Linked DNA regions of Zymomonas mobilis subsp. pomaceae ATCC 29192. The protein of the gene in region 1 interacts with the protein of each later gene in a pairwise test. Links are inferred from orthologs where the notes say so. Each region holds a gene or a part of one and is shown on either strand. Other genes may lie near its edges. The genes, in order: rlmB, tsaE and ZYMOP_RS00630.

Evidence for each region.
Region 2: the proteins of rlmB (region 1) and tsaE interact in binary tests that used the Escherichia coli proteins (3 or more experiments, as listed by UniProt). The link is inferred for Zymomonas mobilis subsp. pomaceae ATCC 29192 from one-to-one orthologs.
Region 3: the proteins of rlmB (region 1) and ZYMOP_RS00630 interact in binary tests that used the Escherichia coli proteins (3 or more experiments, as listed by UniProt). The link is inferred for Zymomonas mobilis subsp. pomaceae ATCC 29192 from one-to-one orthologs.

The regions. Positions count from the first base shown.
Region 1 is NC_015709.1:1,096,250-1,099,195, reverse strand. What follows is about bases 133-2,917. They hold rlmB (23S rRNA (guanosine(2251)-2'-O)-methyltransferase RlmB), read right to left. Parts: upstream 2,006-2,917; coding sequence 1,259-2,005; downstream 133-1,258. Other genes in these bases: ZYMOP_RS04810 (Do family serine endopeptidase), read right to left, coding at 2,573-2,917; ZYMOP_RS04825 (hypothetical protein), read left to right, coding at 620-1,168; ZYMOP_RS04830 (ABC transporter ATP-binding protein), read left to right, coding at 133-386. In the rest of the region: more of ZYMOP_RS04830, read left to right, coding at 1-132; more of ZYMOP_RS04810, read right to left, coding at 2,918-2,946. UniProt on the Escherichia coli protein: Specifically methylates the ribose of guanosine 2251 in 23S rRNA.
Region 2 is NC_015709.1:215,680-218,637, reverse strand. The notes cover bases 10-2,806. They hold tsaE (tRNA (adenosine(37)-N6)-threonylcarbamoyltransferase complex ATPase subunit type 1 TsaE), read right to left. Parts: upstream 1,744-2,806; coding sequence 1,276-1,743; downstream 10-1,275. Other genes in these bases: ZYMOP_RS00965 (sensor histidine kinase), read right to left, coding at 1,779-2,806; ZYMOP_RS00975 (nucleotidyltransferase family protein), read right to left, coding at 434-1,195; addB (double-strand break repair protein AddB), read right to left, coding at 10-427. In the rest of the region: more of addB, read right to left, coding at 1-9; more of ZYMOP_RS00965, read right to left, coding at 2,807-2,958. UniProt on the Escherichia coli protein: Required for the formation of a threonylcarbamoyl group on adenosine at position 37 (t(6)A37) in tRNAs that read codons beginning with adenine.
Region 3 is NC_015709.1:135,491-138,575, forward strand. Bases 41-2,964 are described here. They hold ZYMOP_RS00630 (bifunctional ADP-dependent NAD(P)H-hydrate dehydratase/NAD(P)H-hydrate epimerase), read left to right. Parts: upstream 41-737; coding sequence 738-2,192; downstream 2,193-2,964. Other genes in these bases: ZYMOP_RS00625 (N-formylglutamate amidohydrolase), read left to right, coding at 41-118; ZYMOP_RS09400 (dihydroxy-acid dehydratase domain-containing protein), read left to right, coding at 496-624; ZYMOP_RS00635 (class I SAM-dependent RNA methyltransferase), read left to right, coding at 2,189-2,964. Outside these bases: more of ZYMOP_RS00625, read left to right, coding at 1-40; more of ZYMOP_RS00635, read left to right, coding at 2,965-3,085. UniProt on the Escherichia coli protein: Bifunctional enzyme that catalyzes the epimerization of the S- and R-forms of NAD(P)HX and the dehydration of the S-form of NAD(P)HX at the expense of ADP, which is converted to AMP.

The DNA.
Region 1 (2,946 bases):
TTGTCGATCGTCCGGTCTCAAGCCTTTCAGGCGGAGAGCGTGCGCGTGTCCTATTGGCGCGTGCCTTAGCGGTAGAAGCTGATATTTTATTGGCCGATGAACCTTTGGCAGCGCTTGATCCTGGTTACGCTATGCAGATGATGGAGATATTAAGGAAGGAAGCCTGTCAGGGACGGATTGTTATTGTAGCGCTTCATGATTTAACTTTGGCTGCGCGCTATTGTGATAAGCTGATTTTATGGAATAAAGGGCAGATTATCGCTGATTCTGATCCCGAGTCAGTCTTGACGGAAAAGCATCTCGCTACTATTTATCACATAAGGGCATTTATTAAAAAACAAGATGGCCATTTATTGGTTACGCCCTTTGAGCGTGTGAATTTTTAAAAAATTTTCTTTCTTCACTGTATTTATACAAAAAACCTATAATCACCGCTTGTCTAACAGAGAAAAAATGTTCATTTTCATAAAATGATAGTTTTCAGTCTTTTAGACTTTTAAGATTATCAATCTTTATTATCTTTAAATGTGGTGAAGATAACAAAAGAAGGATTGCGGTTGTATTTTTTCAGCCTTGTTTCAGGCGGAAAGAAGCTTCAGCACCAACGGGAGGACGTGTAATGAATTCCCCGAAAAAACCGGCGAATGGTGCCATGGCTTTGGTGGAAATGAAAGAATTCGCTACCTTTCCGGCTGCGACTCAGCGTTATATTCGTCGCTCGCTAGACATCGGACTAAAGCGTCATGATGTGCTGGGAAGATGGTCACGTGATGTGATCGAGGCTGCAAGTATCCGGGCCCAGATCCAAATCTATCAGCATCTTGATACGGTCAGGCAGCATTTACCTGATGATAATGGTTTGGAATCGCTCCATCATTTTCTGACGCCATTGGTTATCATGTCAGCTTTCGATCTCGGGCAAGATCGTCTGAATGGTTTTTCTGCTTATCGTTTTCTTTATGAACGTCTGGTCGGCGCTGCTGCCAGACCATGGTTGCCCTCGGCCTTTTGTGCGGCAGCAGCTTTGCCCCATCTTCACCCTGATAAACGTCGTCTGTTGTTGCAGTCGATTAGTGAAGCTGCCGTCACCGCGCCAGGTTGGTCGAACCGTGAACCTTGCTTCATCCCCGAATGGGTAGAGAAGGTGCAGCAGCACCTGCCTAATTGATCATAACAAAAGGCTGATATTTCTGATGAGACCGCTCGTTAATATATAGCCGGCGGTCTTTTTCAGAATGTTTACCTTAGGGATCAGGCTTTATTCGGCATTTAGTTTTTCAACAGCGGCATAAAGCGCAACCGCTGCCGCATTTGACACATTCAGGCTTTCGATATTCGCACTGATAGGCAATTTAGCTATTTGATCACAATGCGCTTCTGTATTCTGGCGTAGCCCTTCACCTTCAGCACCAAGCACTAAGGCTGTTTTACCGCTGCCTAAGGTCTTTGCTAGTGTCTCTTCTGCATGGCCACTAAGACCAATACGCCAATAATCTGCTTCAGCAATTTCATCTAGTGCCCGCGCTAAATTGGTTACCCTGACCCAAGGAACAATTTCAAGCGCACCACTCGCTGCCCGCGCCAATGCCCCGGATTCTGGTGGCGAATGGCGATCCTGTGTTACAATGCCAAGGGCATTAAATGCCGCTGCCGAGCGTAAAATAGCCCCTACATTATGCGGATCAGTTACCTGATCGAGAATGAGTAGAGGTCTTTTATCGGTATCGGGTTGTTCCAATAAATCCGCTAACCAAATGTCAGGAAGGGGATCAACTTCCACAATAATACCTTGATGGGGCGCATCATTCGGCACAAAGCGACCGAGATCTGTGACCTCTGCAATGGTAACAGGAATGGATTTATCAATAGAATAGGGAGCTAAAGCTTCCCGTGTCGCCCATATGCGTCGAATATGACGTTCTGGATTGTTTAGTGCAGCCTCTACCGCATGGCGACCCCAAAAACGAGGATGTGAAGGGGAAGCACTGTGCCGGTTTCGAGCCATAGAGTTTAATTCCTTATCGAAGGGGGACAAATTCAAGGCGGTTAGAATAAACCCTGAAATATTTTAAGATTAGAACGCATTACCCTTAATGGAGGGTAAATTCAAAAGAGATGATAGCAATTTTTAGCTATTTTATCGGCATAAGCGCAGAAAAAACAATTATTTTTCAAATATTCGGTTGACAGAAGGCTGTGTTTTCGTCATTGAACCCCCTCAAATAAAAACACCTTTTTGCGGACAGGTGGCCGAGTGGTTAAAGGCAGCAGACTGTAAATCTGCCGGGCTTCGCCCTACAATGGTTCGAATCCATTCCTGTCCACCATCTTTTTATTAAGATGGTTTAAGGCCTAACCAGCCTTCTTCCTTTTCTTTCCCATAAAAATTTATCTTTAGAAACGTATCTTCATGATGCTGATATGTGTTCTGATCAGTTTGATTTTTTCTAAAGATCGAATTCAAAAAACCTATGGCAAACTGTGTTTTTATACGGGCAATGGTCTGATTTAATAAAAAGACCTGCCCTCTGCTAAATTGAGGACAGGTCTTCCAAGAGAATAATATTCTAAATTATTTTTTAGGATTCTGCATCAGTTTCAAGCCCGTGAAGAGCGGCGGATTATTGCCACGCTGCACCAAAACTAAAACTGTATCTCGACCGGCAGCCTTTGTCGCTGTGATAGCGGCCACGGCATCACCAATGCTGGTTACAGGTCTTTCGTTCATGGAAAGAATAACATCGCCTCGACGTAATCCTTTTTCAGCCGCATCACTAGCAGGATCAACATTGGCAACCCATAATCCATGGGAATTTTGAGGAATATTGAGGCGACCGGCGACTTCGGGCGTTACAGCTTCGAGGGTTAAGCCCAAGGCCGTGCGCGCTGAATTACGCGGTGTATTCTGTGCGCTATCATCATCCGAATCCTGATTATCAGGCATAC
Region 2 (2,958 bases), 880 kb from region 1 along the record:
TTTCTGCGGCAATCAATTGATCTAAGGTCAAGCCTAAGTCTTCAGCCAAGCGATGGGATTCAGAAGGAGAAATCTCTTTCCCCTGCTGCTTCATTGCTTTTTTAACAAGACGGGTCAGGCGGAAATGCCGATCTAAGGGTGTAATCGCCGGAGGAAACGGATCAGTAAGGTCAACAGGATCTAAAAATGCACCCAAACGCTCATCTAAAAACGGATCACCCACAGGCACCATCCGCGGCAAGAGTAAACCGGAAGAAGATCGGCGGACAAAGGCTTCGGTAATCGCCCGTACTGAACGATTGTTGGGTAACAAGATCAAGCCACGTGCTAATTCCATCGGTTTATAACGGTCGATAAGACCCGCTACCAGAGAATCTGCAAAAGCCTGATGAAAGGGAATCGTAAAAATTCGGGATATATCCGCCATGATTGATTAACCACGTCTCAAGATATTGTCCGTTATCTTGACTGCCTTTGGCGTACTGACGTCAAACCAAACACCATCATGGACAAGACCATAGAGCCGACCACGCGCAATAGCCTGATCACGGATAAGTTTACTGCGAAAAGGGCCATCTGGTGTATTGTCTAAAAAACGTTTGGACATAAGTTGAATACCACTGAATACGAAAGGCGCTACACGACCTTCTACCCGTGATTTAATCTGCCCTGTACCATTCATGTGAAAATCCCCCTGTCCGGAATAGCAACAGGCATGAGAAAGCGGCACAAGTAATAATAAAGCATCCATCAGATTATCATCCCAATGACGAGTCAGAAGATCGATGGAGTTGGCTGTGCCGTCTAACCAGAAATTATCACTACTTATGACTAGAAATAAATCCTCTTTCACAAGCGGTAAAGCTTGTTTTATGCCGCCGCCCGTTTCGAGAGGTTGTTCTTTTTCACGTGAAATCTGGAGATCAAAATCTTTAGCAGAATGCGCAAGATGGGCTTCTAGTTGATCACTCATATAATGCGTATTGACGATAACATGTTTAATCCCGCTTTCTTTTAAATGGGATAACGCATGATCAATCAATGGCTTTCCGCCGACTTCAACCAAAGGTTTAGGGCGGGTCGCGGTCAAGGGACGCATCCGTTTACCAAAACCTGCCGCCAAAATGATCGCTGTTTTAATTAAAGTCTGTGGGTTTTGTGCTTCGTTCACGACCGACATTGAAGAATTATTCATTATTTCACTCCTGCCCCTGCTCTATGAAACTGTCAGGCTTCTAGCAAAGGGGCGATAATCAGAAAATCATTTCATTTAAATTATAAAGGTGGCCATCTTTTTTCCCAGTCATGGGGGGCCTGCCATGTCAGGCGGCGCATATTATTTTCCAGAATATCGAAATGTAACCGTAAACTTTGGGGCCATAAGTGTTCGAGCGTATCTCCTAACCTTTCCGGCCATTCAATAAGCAAGATGCCCTCCATACCAAACTCATCGAGCCCTAATTCTCGAATATCTGCTGCATTATCCAAACGGTATAAATCAACATGGGCTACAGGTAGGATGATTTCCGGCGGTTCATAGGCAATCATCAAAGCAAAACTGGGAGAAGGGGCTTCTTCTTCCAAACCTAATTCAGCCAATACACCTCGGGCTAGACTGGTTTTCCCAGATCCTAAATCGCCTGATAGGGTAATAACATCACCGATTTTCAATTGTTGCCCGAGATAATGTCCAACCTGTTCTGTCTCAACAGCATCTTTCAAAATTATTTCCTGTTCGATCATATCCTCATTTATCCGATAAAAATGCTACCGATTTTTTACAAAACAGGCACGTGGCGTGGCAACGTAATAATAAAATGTGTTTTCTGATTCTCAGTAGAATCAATTCTAATGGTGCCACCATGTAAGGCGATAAAGCGTCTTATAAGGGGAATTGCAATGGCAGCGCTGCCTCTTCCATCATGGACGGCTTGCCCATAGGCAGAAAAATGGTCAGAAAGCTTTATACCTATATCCTGATCCCCAGAGGCAAAAACGTCTTCTTTATTCGGCATATAAAAAACATCCCCTTCGTCGATAATCATTATCGTCACTTTTTCAGCCTCTCCCGATGCTTTAAAAATAACTGTTCCACCGCGGGGATTTCTTGCCAAAGCTATTAAAAGCATATGGGTAATCGTTCGCTGCAAACGTTTAGGGTCGCTTTCAATTTCGCCTAGATTATCATCAATAACAATTTCAAGGGTGACACCTAATTCAGAAGCCCGTTCTGAGACCTCTTTTCCCAAATTAGCTAACAGAGGTTTTAAAATTAAGTTTTGCTGGTTTAATTCTAGATTACCCGATTCCAAGAGGGTCAGATCTAAAATATCATCGATTAAGGCGCTGAGACGAGCGACTGCATCCAAGATGGCGGTAACATAATCTGTCGCTGTCTTAGAAAGATCGCCACAGTAGCCTTGCGCTAACATTTCGGCAAAACCGCTGATGGAAGTTAAGGGCGTTCTTAATTCATAACTCATATTGGCAACGAAATCGGTCTTAAGGCGATCGGCGGCTTCTAACGCTTCATTCCGATCACGCAAGGCGCGTTCTATATGCCAACTATCTGTTACATCCAGCATAGTAAATAGAACATTACCATCAGGAAGAGGAACGGTCGAAAAGTTAAAATATTGCCCATCGGCAAAAGATAAATGGCCATGATTAGACTGGCGTTCAACCGTCGTCATGCGGATAGCTTCGCTGATTTTTATAGGCTGATTTTTATCTGTCAGACGCGCACTTATAAGCTTAGCAAGTTCATCAACGCGCGGATGAAGAGATAAAAGCTTTTCATCAATTTGCCAAACATCGGTAAAACGGGTGTTCCACAGATTAAGCCGCCCATCCGATGAAAAGACACTAATCGCTTCAAATAATTTATCAAAACTTGCTGTTCTGACACGAAGCATAATATCATGGGCGGAAGTCAAACGGACCTGTTCCGTTCGATCT
Region 3 (3,085 bases), 960 kb from region 1 along the record:
TATTCCCTATTTGGTCTTGGAAATCAGACAAGATACTATAAAGAATGAGCAAGAAATAGAAAATTGGCGTGTATTATTAGAAGATATTATAAAAGAAACTATAAAAAAACTCGCTTGATTGGTCGAGAGAGGTTTTATTTTTTCAGATAGTTCAAAAATTTAAAGGCTGAATATTCCCTAAATTTGGTTTATTCAGCAAGGCTGAAATGTTACTCTTGTCTCCATTGTTGGACGATGGGTGTAAATAAATAAAAATGGAACACTCCTTATCGCAATTGACCGTATAAGTAAGGATAGGGGCTTGTAAAATATAATATTTGATGCACAAGCTGAATTATGTTGAAATAATGTCGAACCAAAAGTGATATATTATAATATTTTAATCTTACGATGATTATCGAGCCTGCTAAGTCAATTTTCTAGAGGCAGGGCTTAGATAAGAAATTAAGCATCTTCCTGGTATCTTTTTTGGATTAAGCAATTCGGCCAGTTCCCATGGAAACCACAGAATACGGATTGATCACGCTTGTTGAAGAGGGTGACATAATTCATATTGATGCTAATAAAGACACTATTGATCTTGATGTACCGGAAAATGTGTTAGCAGAACGCCGTAAAAACTGAATACCGCATAAAATGCGTTGTATTCAGTATTTATCGAGCTTTGTTATCAATAGGTTAGCTCGCTTGTTTGGGGGCTATAACGCATTCCGGTGCCAAAGGTGAGCACCATGTCTATACCGATCTCTGAGTTAAAAAAATTGCCCGGTCATGACCAAGAGGTCATGGCATTATCGCCTAATCCTCGCCCGATTTTATCTTTAAAAGAAATGCGGGCAGCCGAAATGGCAGCAATGAAGCGGGGTGCTTCTGTCGATGATTTAATGGAAAAGGCAGGCAAGGTCGCGGCTGAAATAGCGAAATGCTTTTCAGGTAGTATGCCTACTTTAATTTTATGTGGCCCTGGCAATAATGGCGGTGATGGTTATGTTGTAGCCCGCTATTTATCTGAATGGGGTATTCCGATTTCGGTGGCAGCCCTTAGTGAGCCGAAGACAGAAGCCGCTAAAAAAGCGCGATCTCTTTATAAGGGTAAAGTTGTCCCTTTGGATGAGGCAGAGCCTGCACCTTTATTAATCGACGCTTTATTTGGTGTTGGCATGTCTCGTCCCCTGGATGAAACGCTTATATCCCGACTGAAAATATTGGCCAAAGCGGCCAGTTTACGGATAGCGATCGATGTTCCAAGTGGTATTAATACCGATAATGGTGAATTATTATCCGATATTCCGTCTTTTGATCTGACGATTGCTATTGGTGCCTTAAAACCTGCCCACCGCTTGGAACCCGCCGCAACCCTTTGCGGTCGTGTCGCCGTGGGCGATATAGGTTTAATATTACCTAAACCTAGCCTTATGGAAATTGCTAAACCTTGCTTGGCGGCGCCAACAGCGTCTGATTATAAATATAGTCGTGGCTATGTTGCAGTCACGGCAGGGGCTATGGCGGGTGCCTCTCTGTTATCGGCTACCGCAGCACAACGGGCAGGGGCAGGGTATGTTGCCTTGTTTGGAGGCGAAACAAATGCCGGAACTATGGCGCTTGTTCACCGTTCATGGAGCCGAGAGGCTTTAGCGGATGAACGCATTAATGCATTGGTTATCGGCCCGGGTCTCGGGCGGGACGAATTGGGATGGCAACGTCTCTCCATGGCGCTTGATACGTCTCACCCTCTGATTCTTGATGCGGATGCGTTATTTCTTTTGAAACGCGAAGGATTGGATTGTCTTCGCAATATTCATCAACCAACTATTATGACCCCGCATGAAGGCGAATTTCAGCGCTTATTTAGTGGTATTGATGGCGATAAGTTGACCCGCGTAAAGAAAGCCGCGGCTTTATCTGGGTTGGTGGTCGTTTTAAAAGGCGCTGATACAGTTATTGCAACGCCTGATGGTCGTGCGGCTATTTCACAACCTGCCGTGTCATGGCTTGCCAATGCGGGTACGGGTGATGTGCTGTCCGGTATTTGTGGCGCAATGTTAGCGCGTGGTCTGGAACCTTTTGAGGCTGCTTGTGCTGCCGTCTGGTTACATAGTGAAGCGGCACGTCTTGCGGGTCCTGCCATGATTGCCGATGATTTGATTGAACATGTGCGTTCTGCTCTTATTGAAGTGACTGTTACAGTATGAATGAAGTTATCCGGCTAGCCTCTAAAGGGGATGGTGTAACCGCTGACGGACAATTTATCCCTTATTCTGTCCCGGGTGATTATGTGGATGAAGAGGGTGTTTTAATAAAAGGCCCTCACCACGTAGCCCCGGTTTGCAGTCATTTTCCTGTCTGTGGAGGATGTCGTCTTCAATATGTCGATGACACAGTTTATAAGGTTTTTTTGAAAGACCGGATTGCAGAAGCTTTTCACCAGCAAGGGCTTTCTACCCCTTTACTAAGAGAAACCTATCTCTCCCCCGCCTATAGCCGCCGTCGGGTTTCTCTCCGTGCTTTCAAGGCCGGTAAAAAATTAACGCTGGGCTATAATAAAATGGCCAGTCATCAACTTATCGATATTAAGGAATGTCCTTTATTAGAGGATAAACTCTTTCAGGCCATTGCTGATTTGCGGCCTTTCCTGCAAAAATGGTTAAAACCGCGTAGTCTTGCTCAGATTGAAATGACGGTAGCAGATCAAGGCATTGATTGTCTCATTGCAATGCCTTTTCCTGAATCCTTAGAAGCCACAGAAGCGGTAACTATTTTTGCTCAGGAAAAAGCTTTCGCCCGTTTGTCTATTGATCAAGGCTATGGGCCGGAAACCCGTTGGGAACCTGAGCCTGTAACCGTCACTTTAAGTGGCGTGCGTGTTGATTTACCTAGTCATATGTTTTTACAGGCTACTAAGGATGGTGAACAGGCTCTCGTCACAGCGGTAAAGGAAGCCGTAGGGTCATCGGAAATTATTGCTGATCTTTTCTCGGGTCTAGGCACATTTGCTTTAGCGATGCCAGAAAAAGCGCGCGTCTATGCGGCCGAAGGATTAAGAGATGCCACTTTGGCTTTGAAAAAAGCAGCAGGACGAGCAGGA